DNA from 4 places in the Mesorhizobium sp. 2RAF21 genome. Region 3 is predicted to be linked to each of the others. Evidence: riboswitches for the same ligand, from Rfam matches in the RefSeq annotation. Region 3 holds a riboswitch; each other region holds the start of a gene.
The links. Region 3 has a riboswitch for cobalamin ahead of AB4136_RS16045 (ABC transporter substrate-binding protein). Riboswitches for the same ligand answer to the same signal wherever they lie in the genome.
Positions count from the first base shown of each region.

Region 1: another riboswitch for cobalamin. It lies ahead of AB4136_RS07960 (DUF1636 family protein); the one in region 3 lies ahead of AB4136_RS16045 (ABC transporter substrate-binding protein).
Region 2: another riboswitch for cobalamin. It lies ahead of AB4136_RS12530 (TonB-dependent receptor domain-containing protein); the one in region 3 lies ahead of AB4136_RS16045 (ABC transporter substrate-binding protein).
Region 4: another riboswitch for cobalamin. It lies ahead of AB4136_RS08340 (CbtB domain-containing protein); the one in region 3 lies ahead of AB4136_RS16045 (ABC transporter substrate-binding protein).

Region 1 covers NZ_JBFRGM010000004.1:110,333-115,949, forward strand. Annotated here, with positions in the region: gene cobN (cobaltochelatase subunit CobN) at 1-216, opposite strand, end outside; gene cobW (cobalamin biosynthesis protein CobW) at 220-1,257, opposite strand; gene AB4136_RS07960 (DUF1636 family protein) at 1,260-1,685, opposite strand; cobalamin riboswitch at 1,720-1,924, opposite strand; gene AB4136_RS07965 (LysR family transcriptional regulator) at 2,009-2,923, opposite strand; gene AB4136_RS07970 (NmrA family NAD(P)-binding protein) at 3,033-3,926, shown strand; gene AB4136_RS07975 (SDR family oxidoreductase) at 4,074-4,778, shown strand; gene AB4136_RS07980 (hypothetical protein) at 4,781-5,224, shown strand; gene AB4136_RS07985 (shikimate kinase) at 5,281-5,617, opposite strand, start outside.
Region 2 covers NZ_JBFRGM010000006.1:319,138-324,754, reverse strand. Annotated here, with positions in the region: gene AB4136_RS12545 (sensor histidine kinase) at 1-1,014, opposite strand, end outside; gene AB4136_RS12540 (response regulator transcription factor) at 1,011-1,682, opposite strand; gene AB4136_RS12535 (PilZ domain-containing protein) at 2,232-2,525, shown strand; cobalamin riboswitch at 2,594-2,798, shown strand; gene AB4136_RS12530 (TonB-dependent receptor domain-containing protein) at 2,983-4,845, shown strand; gene AB4136_RS12525 (ABC transporter substrate-binding protein) at 4,866-5,617, shown strand, end outside.
Region 3 covers NZ_JBFRGM010000009.1:85,564-91,180, forward strand. Annotated here, with positions in the region: gene AB4136_RS16035 (ABC transporter ATP-binding protein) at 1-497, opposite strand, end outside; partial or broken gene AB4136_RS16040 (FecCD family ABC transporter permease) at 494-1,544, opposite strand; partial or broken gene AB4136_RS16045 (ABC transporter substrate-binding protein) at 1,552-2,567, opposite strand; cobalamin riboswitch at 2,721-2,914, opposite strand; gene AB4136_RS16050 (cobalamin-binding protein) at 2,930-3,742, opposite strand; gene AB4136_RS16055 (hypothetical protein) at 3,748-4,305, opposite strand; gene AB4136_RS16060 (hypothetical protein) at 4,399-4,743, opposite strand; gene AB4136_RS16065 (DUF6088 family protein) at 4,924-5,617, shown strand, end outside.
Region 4 covers NZ_JBFRGM010000004.1:190,421-196,037, forward strand. Annotated here, with positions in the region: gene AB4136_RS08335 (MFS transporter) at 1-863, shown strand, start outside; cobalamin riboswitch at 978-1,175, shown strand; gene AB4136_RS08340 (CbtB domain-containing protein) at 1,210-1,389, shown strand; gene AB4136_RS08345 (CbtA family protein) at 1,406-2,179, shown strand; gene cobU (bifunctional adenosylcobinamide kinase/adenosylcobinamide-phosphate guanylyltransferase) at 2,172-2,687, shown strand; gene cobO (cob(I)yrinic acid a,c-diamide adenosyltransferase) at 2,689-3,303, shown strand; gene cbiB (adenosylcobinamide-phosphate synthase CbiB) at 3,523-4,485, opposite strand; gene cobD (threonine-phosphate decarboxylase CobD) at 4,484-5,539, shown strand; gene AB4136_RS08370 (tyrosine phosphatase family protein) at 5,536-5,617, shown strand, end outside.

The DNA.
Region 1 (5,617 bases), on a different contig from region 3:
GATCCACAGATCGACCGACATCGGGTGGCGCAGATCCCGCAACGCCGCCAGCCGCATCGAAGGCAGGTTGCCGGCATCCGCCTGCCAGGCCGATGCCAGTCCGGCCAGATCGCTGTCGGTGAACGACAGCGCCACCATCTCCGCCGGCTGCTGGCGCAGGTCGACTGGCTCGGCGATGTCGTCGAGCGAGGCGGAGGTGGTGGTCAGGATGTGCAAGTCTTACCCCACCAGAATACGTTCGATGGCCGGGCGGTCGAGGCCCTTCAGACCGATCACCACCAGCCGCGAGCGGCGGTCGTCGCTAGCGGTCCATGCGCGGTCGTAATAGTGGTTCACGCGCGGGCCGACCGCCTGCAGCAGGAGCCGCATCGGCTTGGCGTCGACTTCGACGAAGCCCTTCACACGCAGCACGTTTTCCTTCTCTGCGGCGTCGGCGACGCGGCGGGCCAGTTCGTCCGGATTGGCGATCGAGGGTATCTCGACGACGAAGCTATCGAAGTCGTCATGCTCGTGGTCGCCCATGCCGTCGTGATGGCTCTTGCGGTTCTCGATGTCGTCCTCGACCGCCAGGCCGAGACCGAGCAGCACGGAAGGATCGACCTTGCCCTGGGCGGTCGGCACCACCTTGACGGCGCGTGCGACGTGCTCGTCCAGCACGGCATTGGCTTTTGCCGTGCCAGCGGCGTCCATCAGGTCGCTCTTGGAAAGGATGATCAGGTCCGCGCAGGCGACCTGATCCTCGAACACCTCTTCGACCGGATCGTCATGGTCGAGCGAATCGTCCGCCACGCGCTGGGCGGCGAGCGCGTCCATGTCGGCGGCGACACGGCCTTCGGCCAGTGCCGGGCCGTCGACCACGGCGATAACGCCGTCGACGGTGACGCGGTTCTTCACGGTCGGCCACTGGAAGGCCTGCACGAGCGGCTTCGGCAGAGCGAGACCCGAGGTCTCGATCAGGATATGGTCGACCTTCGGCGTGCGCGACAGGATCTGGTCGAGCGCCGGCACGAAATCGTCGGCTACGGTGCAGCAGATGCAGCCATTGGCGAGCTCGACGATGTTTTCCTCCGGGCAGGTGTCGATGCCGCAGCCCTTGAGGATTTCGCCGTCAACGCCGACGTCGCCGAACTCGTTGACGATCAGCGCCAGCCGCTTGCCCTTGGCGTTTTCGAGGATATGGCGGATCAGCGTCGTCTTGCCGGCGCCGAGGAAGCCGGTGACGACGGTGCAGGGCACGCGGGAAACGGAAGCGGTCATGTCTAGTCCTTCAGCATGGTAAGGGGAGGGATGCGCGCGATCAGGCCGCGCTTCAGCGAATCAGGGCGGCCGCGCCATGGGATGAGGCCGTCCTCGGAGGTGACGAAAAGTTCTGCGCCGGCGACGAGGTCGGGGCCGCTTTCGGCGGTCAGGTCGCCGAAGACATAGCTCCAGCAGCCGTCGCGCAACAAGGCGGCGGAGAGCCGGCGCTTGCAGTTGCCGAGACATTCGACGGTGCGGACTTCGATGTTCCGGTTATCCTCGGCGGCGGTGCGGGTAGCCTCGGCCAGCAGCGCGCCGGCACGTGGACGCGCGTCCGAGCCGGTCTCGTCGCGGCACGAGGAACAGACGATGATGGTGACGGGCGCGGTGTCGGCGTCTGCCGCAACACCCGCCGTCTCAGCCGAAAAACTGCCGTTGCGATCCAAATCGGACTCCTTGCCCGGGACACCCGCCAGGCGTTGGGGTTTTGGTCGGACGGCAGGTCTCCTGGCTCGCGGGTCGTCGCCTCGGTGCCGCCTTCCCGGGAAATCCCAGTGGCTATCGGCCTTGGCTCGTCGCTCACAGTTGCGGGGACAGCCGCGGAGTTGAGGTTTTTGAACCTCGCACCGCATTCCCTCTTCGCTCCTCCCGGTGAAGAGAGGAGACCGTCTTTGCCGGATTTAGGCTTGGGCGGGCCGTGCTGTCAACGCATGGTTACGGCGGATGACGTCGCATGCGTGGCCATGCCAGTCCGGCGCCGATCTGGCGATCAAACCACGACGCATTCGCGATTGCGCCGTTCGATGTGTAGATTGGCGGCCAGGAAGTCGATGAAAAGCCGCGTTTTGGCGAGCGGCAGGCGAGCGGCCGGCCAGATGACATGAACCGGGACCGCCGGTTGTTCAAACGCTTCGAGGATCACCTCGATTGCGCCGCTGTCGACGAGATCCTGCACTTGCCAAAGCGGTACGCGGCCGATGCCAAGACCGACAGCGACGGCGGAATGGCTCGCCGCGGCGTTGTCGAGATGCAGCCGTCCGCTCACCTTGACGGTCATCGGTCTGCCGCCATCCTGAAATTGCCATGCACCAGCGTCACGGTCGGTGTTGCGGAAAACGCATTGATGTTCCGCCAATTCACGCGGATGCCGTGGCCTGCCATATTTGTCGAAATAGGACGGAGCGCCGAAGACCACACGGCGCATGACACCGAGCCGGAGCGCCTTCAAGTCCGAATCCGGCAGCTCGCCAATGCGGATGGCAAGGTCGAGCCCTTCCTGGGCAAGATCGACGAAGCGGTTCGAGAGGCTGAGTTCGACCTCCACCTTGGGGTGCATTTCCATGAAGCGCGCGACGATGGGGATGAGATAGCTTGGCCCGAACAATTCCGGCCCGCCGATCTTGAGCAGCCCGGAAGGTTCGGCGCTGCGATTGCCTGCCTCGGCCCTGGCCTCGGCAATCTCCGAAAGTGCCGGTTTCACGCGGCGGTAGAAATCATATCCGGCTTCCGTGGGCTGCGCCTTGTGCGTGGTGCGGCGCACGAGCTCAACGCCAACGCTTTTTTCAAGAGCTGCCAGCGAACGGCTGACCGCCTGCAACGAGCGGCCGAGATGCCGGGCAGCGGCTGAAAGATTTCCGCGTTCCACGATTGCCAGGAACGCTTCGACATCACCAAACCGATCCATACCGTTCTCCGATTTTCGAGAGACGGTATCACGAATTGGCCCTCTACCAACCGAAGGGCGAGAGACCGATGTTTCAGGACATGCGGATCCAATATGGAAGGAAAACGGGATGTCCGATGTGAACAGGAAAACCGTGCTCGTGGTTGGCGCTTCCGGCCGCAGCGGCGGCTATGTCGCTGCCGAGCTTGCCCGGCGTGGCGTCATCGTGCGGGCGTTGGTGCGCAACGAGGCTGCCGCACATTCGGCGCGGAACAATGGCGCTTCCGAAATCGTGGACGGTGACCTGCGCGATGCCGAAAGCCTCGACGCTGCGCTCAGGGGTGTCCATGGCGTCTACTATGTCGGTCCACCTTTCGTAGCGGACGAACCGGCACTCGGCATCGCCATGGTGCATGCGGCGAAACGGGCAGGGGTGGGCAAGTTCGTGTTTTCTTCGGTCATTCATCCGGCCAACGGACTGGCCAACCACGCCAGCAAATTGCCCGTCGAAGAGGCGCTGCTGCGCTCCAATCTCGACTACACCATTCTTTACCCCGCAACACTGTTCCAGAACATCGCGCCGGCGTGGCGAGCCATTGTCCGGGACAGTATGTTCGTCGAACCCTTTTCGAACACTGCGCGGCTGGCGCGGGTCGACTATCGCGATGTCGCCGAAGTGGCTGCCGAGGCTCTGACGGATGACCGGCTTGCCTATGGCTCCTTCGAGCTCGCCGCAGACGGTATGTACAACCGCGTCGAGATCGCCGCGATGATGAGCGCCGTGCTCGGACGCTCGATCGAGGCGGTGGAACGCAGTTTCGAGGAGTGGGCAGCTGTCGCCAGGCCGCCCTTTGAGGGGGAAGCGCTGCAGCAACTCGCGCGCGTGTTCGAATCCTATTCGGCCTTTGGTTCTGCGGGAAACAGCCTGACGCTGCGTACCATCCTCGGACGCGAACCACGCACGTTGCGCCAGTATTTCGAAGAGCTTGCTGCCGCCGAGCCTGGCGAGCCGATGCGGGCTTGAACGGGCTGTTTATTCCATCACCACGTTCGTCCTCTGGCCCTGCCGAAGTTGCCTCTTGCCGGGGTTCGTCTGCTATCGTCTGATGCTATCTGAGGATAGCAACATGGCGGAGCCGTCCGGCTCGGCCGCATCGGAGAGGAGAAGGTAATGGCGGTTCAGAAGGTGGCGGTGGTGACTGCCGGCGGCAGCGGCATGGGCGCGGCGGCGGCGCGCAAGCTGGCAGCGGACGGCTACAAGGTCGCGATCCTGTCCTCCTCCGGCAAGGGCGAGGCATTGGCCAAGGAACTGGGCGGCGTCGGCGTCACCGGCTCGAACCAGTCCAATGACGATCTCAAGCGGCTGGTCGACCTCGCCGTTTCGACCTGGGGCCGTATCGACGTGCTGGTCAACAGCGCCGGCCATGGCCCGCGCGCGCAGATCCTCGAGATCAGCGACGATGACTGGCACAAGGGCCTCGACACCTATCTGATGAACGTCATCCGCCCGACGCGGCTGGTTGCGCCGGTGATGCAGAGGCAAAAGGCCGGCACCATCATCAACATCTCGACTGCCTGGACATTCGAGCCGAGCCCGATGTTTCCGACGTCGGCGGTCTTCAGGGCCGGACTTGCTTCCTTTACCAAGATCTTCGTCGAGGCCTATTCCGGCGACAACATCCGCATGAACAATGTGCTGCCGGGCTGGATCGACAGCCTGCCGGCGACCGAAGAGCGGCGCGACAGCGTGCCCTTGAAGCGCTACGGCACCAGCGAGGAAATCGCCGCTACCATCGCCTTCCTGGCCTCGGATGCCGCGGCATATATCACCGGCCAGAACATCCGCGTCGACGGCGGCGTGACACGCTCGGTGTAGTGGTGGCTGAACTTTCCATCGACGCGATCACCGCAGCCGTGGCGATTCTTCAAAGCGGCGATCGTTGCGCGGGAAAGTTGGAGCTTCAGCGGCTATGGAACGACGGCTTCGAGACCGATCCTTATCGCCGCTGTATCATCGCGCATTTTCTGGCCGATACAGAAGAAGATGTGGCCATGGAGCTTGCCTGGGACATCGCCGCTCTTGAGGCGGCGACAGGGAGGGCGGAGGGGGACGCGGATCCGCTGGCGCCGGCGCTTGCGAGCTTTCTTCCTTCGCTCCATCTCAATGTGGGGGATGCGTATCGCCGAATCGGGAATCTTGAACAAGCCAGGTTTCATGCGAAAGCCGGCCTAAGGCGGGCCAGTGTTCTTGAGGAGAACGGCTACGGTTCCATGATCAAGACCGGACTGGACAGGCTCCACATGCGAACCGAGGCGGACTGATCGTCTAAATTTTGCGGTGCGGTGGGATATCCGCCGGCGAGAATGCAACTGAAACGCTATGCGACTTGTAGGATCCGGTCGACCGTTGCTTGAAGAGGACCGCTGGAATCGATTTCGTGGTCGGCGGACTCCCGAAGCAGCGGCTCGATCAGCTCGATCAGTTCGGCGATCTTGCGGCGCTCCTCCGCCACACCGCCGTAGCCACTCGACATGCGTGCCGACACGCGCTGCATGATCGTATCGATCGGCGCCGAAAGCAGAATCACGGTGTCGATCAGCGGGAAAAGCTCTCCCATGTTCTCAGCGCAGCCGCTGATGAAGAGCATGCCTTCACGCGGTTCGGAAAGCAGGGCCCGGACCTTGTCCAGCTGCCACACCCAATCCTTGCCATCT
Region 2 (5,617 bases), on a different contig from region 3:
TTCGATCTCGATGCCCTGCTTCAGCGCCGTCGGCACCTGGTCGGACACCACGGCCTTGGCGATGGTGGCCAGGTCCATTTCCGCGAAGGTCAGCGACTGGCCGGACAGGCGGGCAAGCTGCAGAAGCGTGGTCACGATCGAGGCCAGTCGCGTCGTGTCGCGGACCAGCACGCCACGCAGTTCGGCATCGTTCACCTGCTCCAACTTGAGGCGCATCTTGGTCAACGGCGTGCGCAGTTCGTGCGCCGCGTTCGCCAGGAAATTGCGCTGCGCCTCGAAGGCAGTATCGATGCGCGTCAGAGCGGTGTTGAAGGCCGCGACCATGGGCTTCAGCTCGATCGGCGTATGGCTGTCGGAAATCCTGCGGCCATTGGGCAGGCCGTCGATCTGCTCGGCCGATTCCACGACACGGCGCACTGGCCTCGCGATCGAGCGCTTGACCACGACGACGGCGATCGAGGTGGTGGCAACCAAGACGAGACAGAGGAGCTGGACCAGACCCTGCGAACGCACCGCTATAAGGGCTACGAGGATCGTCTCCCAGGTGGAGAGCCAGATGCCACCGACCGCAACGGTCTTGCGCCCGCCGCCTTGCGTGACGGTCCTGATGCCGAGCATGTCCCGACCGTCCTGCCGATAGCTGAACTCCGAATAGCCGATCTCCGGAGGGACCTGATCGAAGACGCGCCGGGCCGAGGACGGTTGGGTGCCGCGTGTTATGGTCTGGACCCCGTCTCCGATGACATACCAGAAGGTGGGTTGCGCCTCGGCGAAGTCGACGATGTTCGTGGCAAGCCGCTTGCCGTCGAGCACGAGATGTCCGCTCGCGTCATAGGTGATGGCCGCGGACAGAACCTTGGAAAGCTCAGTCGTGTTGATGCGCAGCCGCTCCTCGAGGCTGGTGCTGACGAGAACAGCGAGCGTCAGCACGGTGCTCAAAATCATGACGATCGGCATGCCGGCGACCAAAAGGGTGGCAACCGGAAAGGCGATGGATCGGCGCAACCGCGTCATTCCGACACCAGCATGTAGCCGATGCCGCGCACGCTTTTGATCACGGCGTCGCAATCGGCTTCACGCAGACGCCGCCGCAGGCGGCTCACATGCGAGTCCAGGGCGTTGGATTCGATGTCCTCATTGATGTTGTAGACGGACGCTTCCAGCGTCTCGCGCTGGACGACGCGCCCGGCGCGCCGCACCAGGGTTTCCAGTATGGCCAGTTCGCGGCGCGGAATCTCCAGCACCTTCTGCCCCACATTCGCCGACCTGTGGTTGAGATCGAACACCAGATTGCCGATCTGCGTGGTGCCCAGCGCGTCCAGGCTGTAGCGGCGCAGGACCGCGCGGGCGCGGGCGACGAGCTCGGTCGGCTCGAAGGGTTTGCCGACATATTCGTCCGCCCCTTTGTCCAGGGCCGATGCGATGTCGAAAGGGTCGTCCAGCGCGGTCAGGACCAAGGTGGCGGGCCGCGGCCGCAGCCGGCGCAGCACCGGAAGCAGCGAAAGGCCGTCGCCATCGGGAAGCCGGCGGTCGATGATCACCAGATCGAACGGATGGGCGATCAAGGCCGCCTCGGCTTCCGCGATTGTCGCAAAAGCGTCGGTCACCCCGATCGCGCTTTCCATGATGTGCTTCAACGAGGATGCGAGCTCGCGATCATCCTCAACGATCAATACGTGCATTGGTCACTGTTGCTTGAGAGGGGTGTGCTTTAGCCGGAGATCACGTCGCGGTCCATGCCGTCAGTATTCGTAGCGCTCGTCGTCGAACGGGCGGTCGCCCCGGCGATCCCTGTCCAGGTCAAATTGCTGCAGACATCTTGAGAAGCTTGGGGTTCCGTCGATAAACCCGTAGGACAGACAGCGTTCCCGATCGCGTGTGTTCTGACAGCCGGACAGAACAACAGCGATACACACCACAGATAACAAGCGCATTGCAGGCCTCATCTCGAAATCATTGCGGCACCAGATGCCGTCGCCCTGCTTCGCGTCGTCACATTGCAACAATGTTACGGGTCGATGTTGTCGCTACGCCACCCGCCGCCTGCCGCACAGACCGGTGCGAAAGTCCTGAAAACGACACGGTCCCGATTCATCAATTCGATACCCCGATCGGAGATTGCTGTTGGCCGCGACACCGCGGCAATTGTCTATTGTCGGTGTTCATGGTTACCTGCACGGGTTCTAATTGAGACGCGCCGCAGCCCGATGGCGCCGGGTGATGAGACGGTCATGTCCGAACAGGAAACGGAACATCGCGAGCGCGAGCACCGGCAACGCGTGCTCAAGGGCGCCACAATCATCACCAGTATCCACACATCGGAAATCCCCTGCGTCATCCGCAACCAGCATGCCAACGGTGCCGAACTGAAGGTGGCCGCCGACGTCGTCGTGCCCGAACGCTTCAGCCTCTACGTGCCTGTGGATGGCATCGCCTATGAAGCGGTGCTGCGCTGGCGCCGCAACGACCGCGTCGGCGTGCAATTCGTCGGCCAGGGTCCGAAACCGCGCCTCCACTACGGCTGAGGTCGCGGCATCGCTGCCATCGCGGCATTCGTTCGCCGGCCCGGTTGACGCGTCGGGCAGCCATGGCTAGCTTCCGAATCGGAATTGGTTCCGCCGCGAGGCGGATGAAAAGGGAACACGGTGAGGCCGAGCAATCGGACGAAGCCGCGACTGCCCCCGCAACTGTAACCGTTGAGCCTTCTTCCACGATGCCACTGGCGCTGACGCGACCGGGAAGGCGGAAGAGAGCGATGACACGGAAGTCAGGAGACCTGCCTGTTCCGGTCACCCATGCTTGATCACGGGGTGTGATCAGGCGCGGTCTTCCGTGGCGGTGACACGACAAAGTGTTGCCGCGTGCCGGAACGGCCGAGAGGTGAAATGCGACCCGTCGCAAATCCTCGCATCGCCACATCCGTCTGCGGTTCGCGATGAACCTTGCGGCGCCGTTGCGCCGTCGATCCTTTTGGGGGCGGAAGTGACAAAGACTGTTTTCCTGGTTGGTGCCGCGGCGCTGGCTTCGACGAACCATGCCGGCGCGCAGGACAATAATGACCGCGGCGACGTCACGATGCTCGACCGCATCGTGGTCACCACACCGCTGAGACGCGAAACCACGCTGGAGCGCTCGACCTCCTCGGTGACGGTGATCGACGCCAAGAGCATCGAACGCTCGGCCGCGCCCGATCTGCCCTCGCTGCTGAAAGCCTATACAGGCGTTTCCATCATCACCTATGGAGGTCAGGGTGCCGGCGCCAATCTTTATCTGCGTGGCATGTCGGCCAGCCAGACGCTGGTGCTGGTCAATGGCGTCCGCGCCAGTTCCGTCACCACCGGCACCGCCTCGCTCGGCAACATTCCGCTCGACTCGATCGAACGCATCGAAATCGCCAAGGGCGCGCATTCGGCGCAATACGGCTCCGACGCCATGGGCGGTGTCGTCAACATCATCACCAAGCAGGGCGGCCCCTGCGCCGACGGCCGCGACAGTTGCGCCTCCATCACCACCGGCGTCAGCCATCCCTGGGGCGGAACCCTGTCCGGCAACGTACGCGGTCACAACGCGAGCGGCGTCGACTATTCATTCGGTGGCAGCGTGATCGGCACGCGCGGCTATGATTTCACCATGCCGACTGCCTGGGGCCACGAGCCGGACGATGACGGCTTCCTGTTGGGGTCGGTAAACGCCTCGCTGTCGAAGCAGTTCGACTGGGGCCGAATCTATGGCGATGCGCTGGTTGCCCGCAGTCGCGGCCAGTACGACGCCTCCTATCCCGGCGCCAACGAGGTCGACACGACAAGCTTCGTCGGCAAACTTGGTACCGAGATCAAGCATGGCGCGGACTGGTCCTCGACCGTCGAACTGTCGAGCTCCGTCGACCGCTCCCGCAATTTCCGCGACGGCGTCGCCGGCGACAGCCGCTTCAACTCCAGCCGCTACGGCATCTTCGCCTCGACCCAGAAGGGTTTCGACACCGGCGCCATGTCGCATGTGCTGACCAGCGGCGTAGAGGCCTATCGCGAACAGGTGGATTCCACCGTCAAATTCGACGTGACCGCGCGTACGCTGGCGGCGGTGTTCAGCCAATACTCGCTATCATACGACGCGCTGACGATCGACAGCGGCATCCGCTATGACCACAACGGCCAATTTGGCGGCGCCACCACCTACAATGTCGGCGCGAGCTATGAAATCCTGCCCGACGTCACGTTGCGCTCATCCTATGCCACCGGCTTCAGGGCACCGAGCTTCAACGAGCTTTATTATCCGGGCTATTCCAACCCGGACCTCAAGCCGGAAAAATCCAAATCCTACGAAGTCGGGCTAAACTGGCGGGCGGGCGCCGACACCAGTCTCGACCTCGCCTTCTACCAGACCTGGCTGGCCGACGCGATCGCGTCCAATCCGCCGACTTATCGGCCCTTCAACGTGGCCAAGGCCCGCATCACCGGTTTCGAGGCGGCGCTCGACCACCGCTTCAACACTGAATGGGCCGGAAAGGTGACTGTCGATGTGCGCGAACCGCTCAACCAAGACAACGGCAAATACATCCCCTATCGCGACCGGTTCAAGGCGACGGCCGAGATCACCTATAGCCCGACCGAACAGCTCGATCTGACCGCCCGTCTGCTCTACGGCGCGGCGCGCTATGCCAACGCGGCCAACACGGTGAAACTGCCGGACTATGTGACGATGGACTTCACCGCGCTCTATGCGCTCGACGCCCGTTCGCAGGTGAAGTTCGCGGTCGAGAACCTGTTCGACGCCGAATATTCGACGGTGACGGATTATCGCGCGCCCGGCCGGACTTTCAATCTGAGCTTCACCCGGACATTCTGACGGTGAACGAGGACAAGGCGATGGCACCAGACAGCACAAGCCACACCGGCTGGATCGACCGTGCCGCCGCCTTTGCACTGACAGCGGGCCTTGCCCTCGTCGCGTTTGCCGGCGCGGCGCGCGCCGGCGAGGCGCCGCGACGCGTCGTCTCGACGAATGTCTGCACCGACCAGATGGCAATGCTGTTGGCCGCCGACGGCCAGCTTCATTCCGTTTCCTATCTTGCCGCCGATCCCAACACCTCGGTGCTGGTGGACGAAGCACAGCGCTTCGCGATCAATCACGGATTGGCCGAGGAAGTGTTCCTGATGCAGCCGGACCTCGTTCTTGCCGGCAGCTATACGACGCGAGCGACGGTCGGCCTGCTCAGGAGGCTCGGTATCCGCGTTGAGGAATTCGCGCCCGAAACCTCCTTCGACGACGTCAAGGCGGGCCTCAGGCGGATGGGCGACATGCTCGGCCGCCGCAACCGCGCCGAGGCGCTGGTGGCCGAGCTCGACCGCAAGCTGGCCGAGGCCAGGGCCAAGGCGCATCCCGACATCACCGTCGCTACCTATTACGCCAATGCCTACACCTCCGGCGCCGGCACCCTGGTCGACGCGGTGGTAACCGCGTCGGGCCTGACCAATCTCGCCACCAGGCTTGGCATGTCCGGAACCCAGCAATTGCCGCTGGAGTTGCTGGTCATGGCCAGGCCGGACATGCTGGTCGACAGCGAGGCGCGCTACGCCGCGCCGGCCCTTGCCCAGCAGACCTTTGTCCACCCCGCCTA
Region 3 (5,617 bases):
GTTGGCTCATCGAGCAGCATGATTTCTGGCCGCTGCGCCAAGGCACGAGCGAGATGGACACGCTGGCGCTCGCCGCCGGAAAGTGTCGTCCAGGAACGGCCCTCAAAACCTTCCATGTCGGTGTCGGCAAGCGCCTGCGCGACAATTCGGTCGTCTTCAGGCGACCAGGGCTGCAGCGGAGAGAGCCAAGGTGTGCGGCCGAGCTCGACGGCGTCCTTCACCGTGAACGCTTCCGTGGTTTCCGACTGCTGCTCGAGGAAGGCAACGAGCTGCGCGATCTCTCGCCGCGGCATCAATTGAAGCGGCCTGCCCTTCAGCACCATGTCGCCTGAAGTCGGGCGGGGTATCCCGCCGAGCAATTTCATCAACGTCGATTTGCCCGAGCCGTTCGGGCCGACAAGGCCGAGCATCTCGCCCTCGTTCACGACGAGATCGATGCCGCTGATGATCGGCTTGCCGCGTGCCGACCAGCCGATGTCTCGCGCTTCGAGGATCATGGCCCGCGCCGTCCGCGCAGGAGGATCAGCGCAAAGGCCGGCGCGCCGACCAACGCAGTGATGACCCCAATCGGCAAGACCTGACCCGAGATGATCGTGCGCGAAAGAACGTCGGCAGCAATGAGGAAAGCGGCCCCGATGAGCGCGACGGCTGGCCCCAGACGGCCATGTCGAACGCCGACAAGGAATCGCGCCGCGTGCGGGATGACAAGTCCGACAAAACCGATAGAGCCGACGATGCTGACCATTACGGCGGTGACCAGCGCGGTCAGTCCGATGAGGACGACCTGGACCTGTCGGACATTGATGCCGAGGGACGAAGCCGATTCCGCGCCAAAGGCGAAGGCGTCTAGGGCCCGCGCATACCAGATGCAGGCGAGCAGACCGACGAGCGCAATCGGGACGGCCAGCCACACGTCGGGCCAGCGCACCCCGCTGAGGTTTCCGAGCAGCCAGAACATGATCGCGCGCGCCTGCTCGGCATTGGCGGACTTGGTGATGATGAAAGAGGTCAGCGCGTTGAACAGCTGCGATCCGGCGATGCCCGCAAGGATGATCTGCCCATGCCGTGCAGAGACACCCCGCCGCCAGCGGCCGGGCAAGCCCGGCGACCAGCAGAAAAGCGGCGACCGCCCCGGCAAAGGCACCGAGCGACATCGAGATCGCCCCCGCGCCCAGCCCAGCGACCGTAACCGACACCGCGCCCGTCGACGCGCCGGCCGATATCCCAAGAAGGTATGGGTCGGCGAGCGCATTGCGCAGCAGCGACTGAAGCACCATGCCGGAGATCGCCAGCCCGGAGCCGCAGCAGGCGGCAACGATCGCGCGCGGCAGCCGGTAGTTCCAGATGATGCCTAGGTCGATCGGATCGACGACATAGGTCGCGCCAAACATCTGGTTGGCCAGGACCTGCAGGACCGTCGAGACGGGGATCGGCGTTTCTCCAATGCAGGTGCCGGCAAGTACCGCCGCCAGAAGCGCGACGATGACCAGCGCCCCCCGGCGAAGCCGGGAGGCGTATACTGCTTGCGTATGGGAAAGGCTCAATTCGGGCCTACTTGGCCAGCCCGAAATCCTTCAGAGCACTGGACAGGACTTCGATGCCGTTGATGGTGCGGATAGTCGCATCCATGGCGTGCGCGTCCATGACGACGATGCGGTTGTTTTTCACCGCATCCATCTGGCTGGCGACCGGGTCGGACTTGAGGAATTCGAGCTTCTTTTCGACATCGTCGGCGGGGAAGCGGCGACGGTCCATCTTGGCGACGACGGTCATGGTCGGGTTCGCCTTGGCGATCGTCTCCCAACCCACGACCGGCCATTCCTCGTCGGACTCGATGATGTTCTTGATGCCGAGCTGTTCCATGATGTAGCCGGGCCCACCCTTGCGGCCAGCTACATAGGGGTCGATGTCCATCTCGGCGCTGGAGAACCAGAACACGGCCGATACGTCATCGAGGTTAAGAGCCTTCGCGTCGGCGACCGCCTTTGCCTCGCGCTCGGTGAGGCTGGCCACGACTTCCGCACCCTTTTCCTGGACATCGAATATTTGAGCGAGTTCACGCACGCCCTGGTGGATCGTCGCCGTCGAGAACAGGGTGCTTCGCGTGCCGTCGACACCAACCGTGTTGTCCTTGCCCACGCAGTCGGCGGGCATGATGTAGGTCGGGATCTTGATGTCGTGGAACTGCTGGCGCGTCGCAACGATGCCCTGCGGACCGATATGCCATTCGAACTGGATGACGACAAGTTCCGGTCTCTTATTGACGACGGCCTCGAAGCTCGGATCATTGTCGGCCAACCGCTCGACCCTGTCGTTGATCTCCTGAACTCCGGCAAAACTTCGTTGAACCACACCGACGTGCCCTTAACCTTGTCGCCGAGGCCCAGCAAATAGAGGACTTCGGTCGCCGCCTGGCCGACCGTCACGGCAGAACCAGGCGCCTTCTCGAACGTCAGAGTCTCGCCGCAGTTCTGCAGCGTCAGAGGATATTTGATTGGTTCTGCCGATGCGGCGGCGGTCAGAAACGTGAAGCTAGCGGCGGCGAATGCCAGGCGTGCGAGGGTCATGACTACGATATCTCCGATCGGTGTTGGACTCGAGCCGGAAAATGCGGGTCAGGACGGCAATGATCGTCATCACGTCGCAACAGACGAGATGCGGCTGCACTCCAGGTGTGGCTAGCGTCATCGACAACCTCCCCGGACAACCCCGCCCGGCGCGTTCAGTTACAGTTGTCGGTAGGTCTCCTGACTTACGGGTCATTGTCCGTCTCGGCCTTCCCGGGGGCTAATCCCAGTGGCATGATCGAGATGGACTTACCGCCTACAGTTGCGGGGGCAGTTTCGGTTCGCGGACAAGGCCGCGGCGAATTCCCTGTTATTTCCTTACGGAAACCGACACTCGTTCCTAGCGGAATGCACCACATGCATCAAGTAGCCGCATCGCCTTTTGCTTGAGAGGCTCCATGCAGCGCCGCGATGATCGCGTCGAGGCCGTCGGTCAGCGCGGCAGGGCCTGGCTGCAGAATCAGCGGCGACTTGATCTCGAAAATGCGGTTGTTGCTGACCGCCGGAATGGCGCTCCAGCCGGGCCTAGTCCTGATCTTGTCGGGCACGACTTTCTTGCCGCACCAGGATGCGAGGATGACATCTGGCGCTGCCGCCACGACGTCTTCCGGGGAAACGATGCGGTCCTTGGCAGCCTTCGCTCCGGCCTTGTCCGGGAAGACATCGTCGCCGCCGGCAATGCAGATCAGCTCAGAAACCCAGCCAATCCCGCTGATCATCGGATCGTCCCATTCCTCGAAATACACCTTCGGACGCGGAGCGCCACGAACGGAAGCAGCTATGTCTCGGAGCCGCGCTTCGTAGTTCTTCGCCAACCGCTCGGCCTTGTCGGCGGCTCCGACCAGGGCACCCACGGTGCGGATCATGGCGAGGATGCCGGCAATGTCCCGCTGATTGAAGGCATGCACCGTCACGCCTTCGCGGATCAGGTTCATGACGATCTCGGCCTGGAGGTCGGAGAAGGTGAAAACCAGATCCGGATCGAGGGCCAGGATCTTCGGGATGTCGGCCGAGGTGAATGCGGAGACACGAGGTTTCTCGCGGCGCACCTGCGGCGGGCGCACCGCATAGCCGGACACGCCGACGATGCGGTCCTGTTCGCCGAGAAGATAAAGTGTCTCGACAGTTTCCTCGGTGAGGCAGACGATTCGTTCAAGCGGATAGCGTCCGGCCATCGACGTCAGGCATAGCCGGTGGCGCGGTCACGAGCGTCTGCTGCCAGCAAACCTATCGCGACCGCAAGCCGGTGGAAGATAAGAAGTCCAGCGAGCGCCAGCAGATTGGTCCAGAGGATCTGCGCGATCACCGCGAAAGAGAAGGCTTCATCGCCGGACGGCAGCAGCGCGGTCGCAAAGAACAATACAGCTTCGTAGACAAGGAACGCCGAGGCGAATCCTCCTGCCAGCGCGAAGAGGCCGGAGGCGATCCAGCGCCGAATCAGCATCACCGCGCCCACGGCCAGCGAGGCAGCGAGGCCGATGGCGGCGCCCCAGGCAAAGCTATCCCATGTCCGCGGATAATCGAGCAGAAGGTATCCGGTCGATTGGTTCACGAGCCAGGCCACGGTGGTCAGCGTCAGAGCAAGGCGCACAGACATACGAGTCCCCGCGATTGTCGCAATGGCCGCAAATGGCGTGGCGCACGCCAGCGCCAGACTGAACAACGCGCTGCCGGTCGCAACCAGGGCGATCCACATCACATTTCCTGCATTTGGCGTGCCGTTCTGTCGAGGCTTCATGGCTGCTGTCTCCGACGGAATTCTTACACCATCACCGGACAGATCGCGAGCCGATCCAGTTTGCGGCCGTCACCGGCAGTGCATTTCGAGGAGCTAGCGCGCCTGCAAGGCACGACGCTGGCGATAGGGCCGCAACAAGTTCATCTCGAGGGCCGCCGCGGTGACCGCCACCAACGTGACGATGATAAGGACAAGTTTCGAATTCGCTCCCATGGCGCCCTCGATCAGAAAGGCATGCGCGGCCGCGGTCCCCACGATGACGATGGCGAGTATGCTGTGGATCAGTCGCCATGGTCCGTATGAAAGCTTCAAGACTTGCCGCGCCGTCGCGAGCACTGCCGTCAGGCCGATACACCACATGGAGATCACGCCGTAGACGGAAAAGGGGGTGGGCGCGACCAGAAGCAGCGCGTCCAGCATGTCGACAGGGCTGGCCACCTCCTCCCGGCAGCGGGCTTTTTTCTTTCCAGGTTCGTATTGGGCCGATGCGGGGCCGCCGGACCGAAATCGGGGCTCTCGCTACTGACCAAAGTTTGAATAGAAATTCTGGTCAGCCAGCCATTCAAGCTTGCTGCTGACCAATTTTTATATATAATCTTCGGACAGAACGGTAGCTCGATGCCAGATCCTACGTCCGACACCCTTGACCGGATCCACGACCGAATTGCCAAGGCCGCGCCTGCGGGGGTGTGGTCGCGCGCCGATTTTCTCGACATCGGAACGCCATACGCGGTCGAGAAAGCGCTGCAGAGACTGACCCGCCGGAAGGACATTCGCCGACCCTGTCGCGGACTCTACGACAAGCCGGGCATCAGCAAGCTGACCGGGAAGATGGTGTTCCCCCCGCGCGCCTCGTTCATCGACGCGATTGCGCGGCGCGACAAGTTGCGGGTGCTGGTCGACGGCATGACAGCGGCAAACGACCTCGGCCTGACCACGGCCGTCCCGGCCCGGTCGACGATCTATGCCGACACCTATCCCCGGAAGATCGAGATCGAGGCGAGCGCCGGCGATCCGAACGCGACGCAGCCGGTCATCTACAAGCTCGACTTCAAGCGCATATCAGCCAAGACGGCGTTTTGGGCGGGGCGTCCGGCCATGCGCGTGATCCAGGCGCTGACGTGGTTTCGTGATGAGCGATCGAGTCTCGACGCGACCGTGAACGGCATCGTCCGGCATCTATCTCGGGATCCGAACCGGCAGAAGGTCGTGCAGGATCTGCGCGACAACATTCATGCCGTCCCCGCATGGATGTACCCGCTGGTTGAGACGATCGCCCGCAAGCTCGCGGAAAGCGAGTTAGATCCGGATC
Region 4 (5,617 bases), on a different contig from region 3:
GCCGGGTGATGGGGGCGAGCGCGCTGTCGATCACGCTCAACCTCTACATCATGGATCATATCCGCAAGGCGGACCTGATGCAGGCCGAGTCGCTGCGCATGGCGTGGTCGATGATCGCCTGGACCACCGGTCCGACGCTCGGCATTTTCCTCTACACGCATTACGGCATCTATGCCGCGCATGGCGCGGTCGCGGTGTTCGCGCTCTGCCTGCTGGCGCTGTTCTGGTACTACCGGCTGGGCGACAACCCGATGATCGTGCCGGGCAAGAGCCGACCCATCAATCCGCTCGCCAATATCGGCCGCTTCGTGCGCCAGCCCCGGCTGAGGCTCGCCTGGCTGATCGCCTTCGGCCGCTCCTGCTACTGGACCACCTTCTTCGTCTACGGTCCCTTGTTCATGGTCATCACCGGCCAGGGCAAGCTGGCTGGCGGTCTGCTGGTTTCGGCCGGCAACGCGATGCTGTTCCTGGCGATCTTCTGGGGCAGGGCGGGCAAACGCTACGGCGCCCGCAACGTGATGACGCTCGCCTTTGCCGGGATGGCGATATCGCTTTGGCTGGCCGGCGCCATCGGCGAACTCGTGCCGCTCGCCACTGCCGGCCTGTTGCTGGTCGGCGCCCTGTTCACCATCGCATTGGATGCCATCGGTTCCACCGCCTTCATGCGCTCGGTGCGCACCTATGAGCGTCCGCAGATGGCGGCCGTCTACCGCACCTATCTCGACTTTTCGGAGCTGACGCCGCCGCTGGTCTATTCCGTGGTGCTGGCCTTTTTCGGGCTGGGCTCGGTCTTCGCCACGCTTGGCTGCCTCGCCGCCGTCTGCGGCCTTGTCACCTGGCGCTACCTGCCGAAGTCGATGTAGCGAGCGCCTTTCCTTCTCCCGCAAGGGGAGAAGGGATGGCGCCCGGTCCGCACGATGACGCTTCTGCATCCACCGATGGCGGAATTTGGTTTGCCGGGCGGCGCAATTCTCCCTATAGTCCACGATGTCGTCGGTCCCTTCGGGACCAAGAGGGAATACGGTGGGGAGGGAAGAAAATGTCCGTCCGAAACCGTGGCTGCCCCCGCAACTGTGAGCGGTAGTCCTCTCCAATGCCACTGAGGTTCGCCTCGGGAAGGTGGAGAAGGGCGCAGATCCGCAAGCCAGGAGACCTGCCGGCGACAGCAATGATGGCAATGCCCTCGGGTGGAGGGCGAAAGGACAGACCATGAATACCGCAACCATTTCCCTCGGCGCCTCGACCTCCTCGCAGTCGCGCTTCCTGCAACTGGCGCTGGCCGGCCTGCTCGGCATTTTCATCGTCGGCTTCACTGGCTTCTCGCATATCGAGGCCGTGCACAACGCCGCCCACGATGCACGCCACTCGATGGCGTTCCCCTGCCACTAACCAGGGGGAACCCACCATGTCTGTTTTTCGCAACGTCGTGTTCGTCGCGGCGATCGCTGGGCTATTGGCCGGCATCGTGCTCGCCTGCCTGCAGGCCTATGCCACCGTTCCGCTGATCCTGAAGGCCGAGGTCTATGAACAGGCCGGCGGCGGTCACGAGCATCCGGCGCCGGCTGCTCCCGCGGCTGATGCCGGCGCGGCCACCACCGCCATGAGCACGCCGGCCCCGGCCGCCGCCGCTCCGGCCGAAGAGGAAGGCTGGGCGCCCGCCGATGGCGCCGAGCGCTTCTCCTTCAACGTGGTCTCCAATATCGTCACCGGCATCGGCTTCGCGCTGATCCTTGTCGCCTTCTCGGAATTCGCCGGCGGCATCGGCAACTGGCGCCAGGGCGTGTTCTGGGGTCTGGCCGGCTTTGCCGTCTTCACGCTGGCGCCGGGCCTCGGCCTGCCGCCGGAACTGCCGGCCATGCCCGCCGCCGACCTTCTGCCCCGGCAGATCTGGTGGGTGGCAACGGTGGTGGCAACGGCGATCGGCCTGGCGCTGATCGCCTTCCGCCGCTCGCTGCCGCTGACGATCCTGGCGGTCGCGCTGATCGTCGCGCCGCACATCGTCGGCGCGCCGCAGCCGGCAAGCTACGACACGCCGATCCCGGAAGGCCTGCACCACCAGTTCGTGGTGGCGGTCACCATCACCAATCTGGTGTTCTGGCTGGTGCTCGGCGCCGTCGTCGGCATCGTGCGCGGTCGCTTCACCGGGCAGGCGTCGAACCTTCGCGACAGCTTTGCCTGATCGGCAAAGCGTTTGCTTCATCATCGGCGGTGCGCGCTCGGGCAAGAGCGCGCATGCCGAAAAACTCATTACAGCGCTGCCGGCGCCGTGGACCTACATTGCCACCGCACAAGCCTATGACGAGGAGATGCGCGAGCGCATCGCCCATCACCGCGCCCGCCGTGGCGAAGGGTGGGAAACGCTCGATGCGCCGCTCGACCTTGTCGGCGCGCTCACGAGTTTGCCGTCGGGGCGGCCGGTGCTGGTCGATTGCCTGACGCTCTGGCTCACCAACCACATGCTGGCCGAACACGATGTCGAGGCCGAATGCGCGCGCCTTGTCGCCACGCTCGCCAAACCGCGCGGCCCATGGTTCGTGGTTTCCAACGAGGTGGGCCTGGGCATCGTGCCCGACAATGCGCTGGCCCGCCGTTTTCGCGACGCCGCCGGGCGTCTCAACCAGCAGGTCGCCTCGGTCGCCAGTGAAGTGGTGCTGACGGTTGCCGGCCTGCCGCTCAAGGTGAAATGACATGACCGGGATCGACGAGGCGGAAGCCGAGCGCCATCGCGCCAAGATGGCCAAGCGCAAGGCCGTGCAGGACGCCGAGGTGGCGGCAAAGACAATCGAAAAAGGCCTGCTGATCGTCAACACGGGGCCCGGCAAGGGCAAGACCACCGCCGCCTTCGGCCTGGCGCTGCGCATGCTGGGTTACGGCCGGCGCGTCGGCGTTGTGCAGTTCATCAAGGGCAAATGGCACACCGGCGAGCGCGAGGCCTTCGCGGCTTTCGGCGAGCGCGTCGTGTGGCATTCGATGGGCGAGGGTTTTACCTGGGAAACGCAGGACCTGAAGCGCGACGTCGCGGCGGCGCAAGCCGCCTGGGTCAAGGTCGAGGAACTGATGGTCGACCCGTCGATCAGCCTCTTGGTGCTGGACGAATTGAACATCGCGCTGCGCTACGATTATCTCGACCTCGACCGTGTCGTGGCGGCGCTGAAGGGCCGGCGCGAGGGGCTGCATGTCGTCGTCACCGGCCGCAACGCCAAGCCGTCGCTGGTCGAAGCCGCCGACCTCGTCACCGAAATGGGCGCCACCAAGCACCACTTTTCCGCCGGCGTGAAGGCGCAGCAGGGCATCGAGTTTTAGGCACCTTTACTTCCCTTCTCCCCCTGAGGGAGAAGGTGGATCGGCGCGTAGCGCCGAGACGGATGAGGGGTGTTGGAAGAAACGAGACGGCGCGAGAATAGAATTGCTTCGGCGCTATCCTGGTTTGGGTAAGTTGCGCTCCGGCCAACACCCCTCATCCGACCTCGCCTTCGGCTCGGCCACCTTCTCCCACAAGGGGAGAAGGAAGACCGCCGTCGCCTACCACAGCACCAGCGCCACCACCCCGAACAGCGCGATCAGCAGCATGTCGGCCGCCCAATAGAGCCGGAGCGCTTGGCGGATGTCAGCGCTGGTGACGGCGGTGCGGCCGCCTTCGCCCATATGGCGGCCTTCGACCAGCACGCCGCCATAGGAGCGTGGACCGGCGAGCGCCAGACCCAGCGCACCTGCCATCGCGGCTTCCGGCCAGCCGGCATTGGGCGAGCGGTGAAAGCGCGCGTCGCGCCACATGGCGCGCCAGGCCTCGGCCGAGTCGGCACCCCTGACGAAGAAGGCGGCAGCGACGATCAAAAGGCCGGTCAGGCGCGAGGCGGGCAAATTGATCAGATCGTCGAAGCGCGCCGCCGCCCAGCCAAAGGCCTCGTGGCGCTCGCTGCGGTGGCCGATCATGGAATCGGCGGTGTTGGCGGCCTTGTAGGCGACGCCGCCGGCCAGCCCGCCGATGCCCAGCCAGAAGGCGGGCGCGACGATGCCGTCGGAGAAATTCTCGGCCAGGCTTTCGATCGCCGCGCGGCCGACCGCCGCCTCGTCGAGTTTTTCAGGGTCGCGGCCGACGATCATGGAGACCGCCTTGCGGCCGGCCGCCAGCCCGCCCGAGTCCAGCGCGTCCGCCACCGCCTCGACATGGGCAGCCAGGCTCTTCTGCGACAGCAGCGAACTCGCCAGCAGCGCCACCGCGACAATGCCGAGCGGCAGCGCCAAAAGCGCCGTCTCGGCCAGGCGGGCGATGGTTGCCGGCACCATGACGATGACCAGCAGCGAAAAGACGCCGGCCATGCGACGCGCGGCGTCGCTGTCGGCGGCGCGGTTGAGCCCGCGGTCGAGACAGGATATCAGGGCGCCGATCCAGGTCACCGGATGGCCGACGGCACGGAACAGCCGGTCGGGATAGCCGAGCCGAGATTCGATCAGCAGCGACAGAAAGGCGGTCAGGGCGAACATGCGGCTTCCAGGCGAGGCGATTGCAGCGGTGGATCACGGCGGAAGCCTCGGCCGGGCGCGGGCGCTGTTTCCTGGCGCACCGGAACCGTTCGTCGATCTCTCGACCGGGATCAATCCGCACTCCTATCCGCTTTTCGAGCCGCCCGCCACCGCCTTCACCAGACTGCCGGAGGCGGCGAGGTCGGCCGAGCTGGCGACTGTCGCCGCCACCGCCTATGGCGCCCCGGCGCGGGCCAATGTGGTGGCAGCACCTGGCACCCAGATCCTGTTGCCGCGTGTCGCCTCGCTGGTGGCGCCCGGTCGCGCGCTGGTGTTGTCGCCGACCTATGCCGAACACGCGCGCGCCGCCGCCGTCGCCGGTCATAAGGTGGCCGAAGTGACAAATTTCGCGGCGCTTGCCGAGGCTGATCTGGCCATACTGGTCAATCCCAACAATCCCGACGGCCGCGTCGTCGCGCGCGACGATCTGCTGGCGCTCGCCGCCCGGATGAAAGCCAAAGGCGGGTTATTGGTGGTCGACGAAGCCTTCATGGATGTCGGCCCGCGCGAGGACAGCCTCGCCGGCGACATTGGGCGGGGCGGGCTGGTGGTACTGCGCTCCTTCGGCAAATTCTTCGGCCTCGCCGGCGTGCGGCTGGGCTTCGCGCTCGCCGACACGGCGACGGCCGCACTACTCGACAGCCAGCTTGGGCCATGGGCGGTGGCAGGCCCGACGCTGGAATACGGTATCGCGGCGCTCGGCGATATTGCCTGGCAGCAGGCGATGCGGCAGCGGCTGGCTGAGGATGCCGCGCGGCTCGATGCGCTGTTTGCCCACCATGGCGTTACGGTCGCCGGCGGCACGACGCTGTTCCGCTATCTCGATTTCGCCGGCGCGCCCGGCCTGTTCGAAGCGCTCGGCCGGCAAGGCATCCTTTTGCGCCATTTCGCGCAGCGCCCGCATGCGCTGCGGTCCGGCTTGCCCGGCAACGAGGACGAGTGGCGCCGCCTCGAAGCCGCCCTTGCCGGTTGGGCCGCGACGGGCGAAGCTCGCCAAAACAGGATCCGCGCATGATCATCGTCTGCCCGCTCTCCAAGGTCGAGGCCACCGTCAACCGCGCCGGCGCCGAGCGGCTGTTGTCGCTGCTTGCCG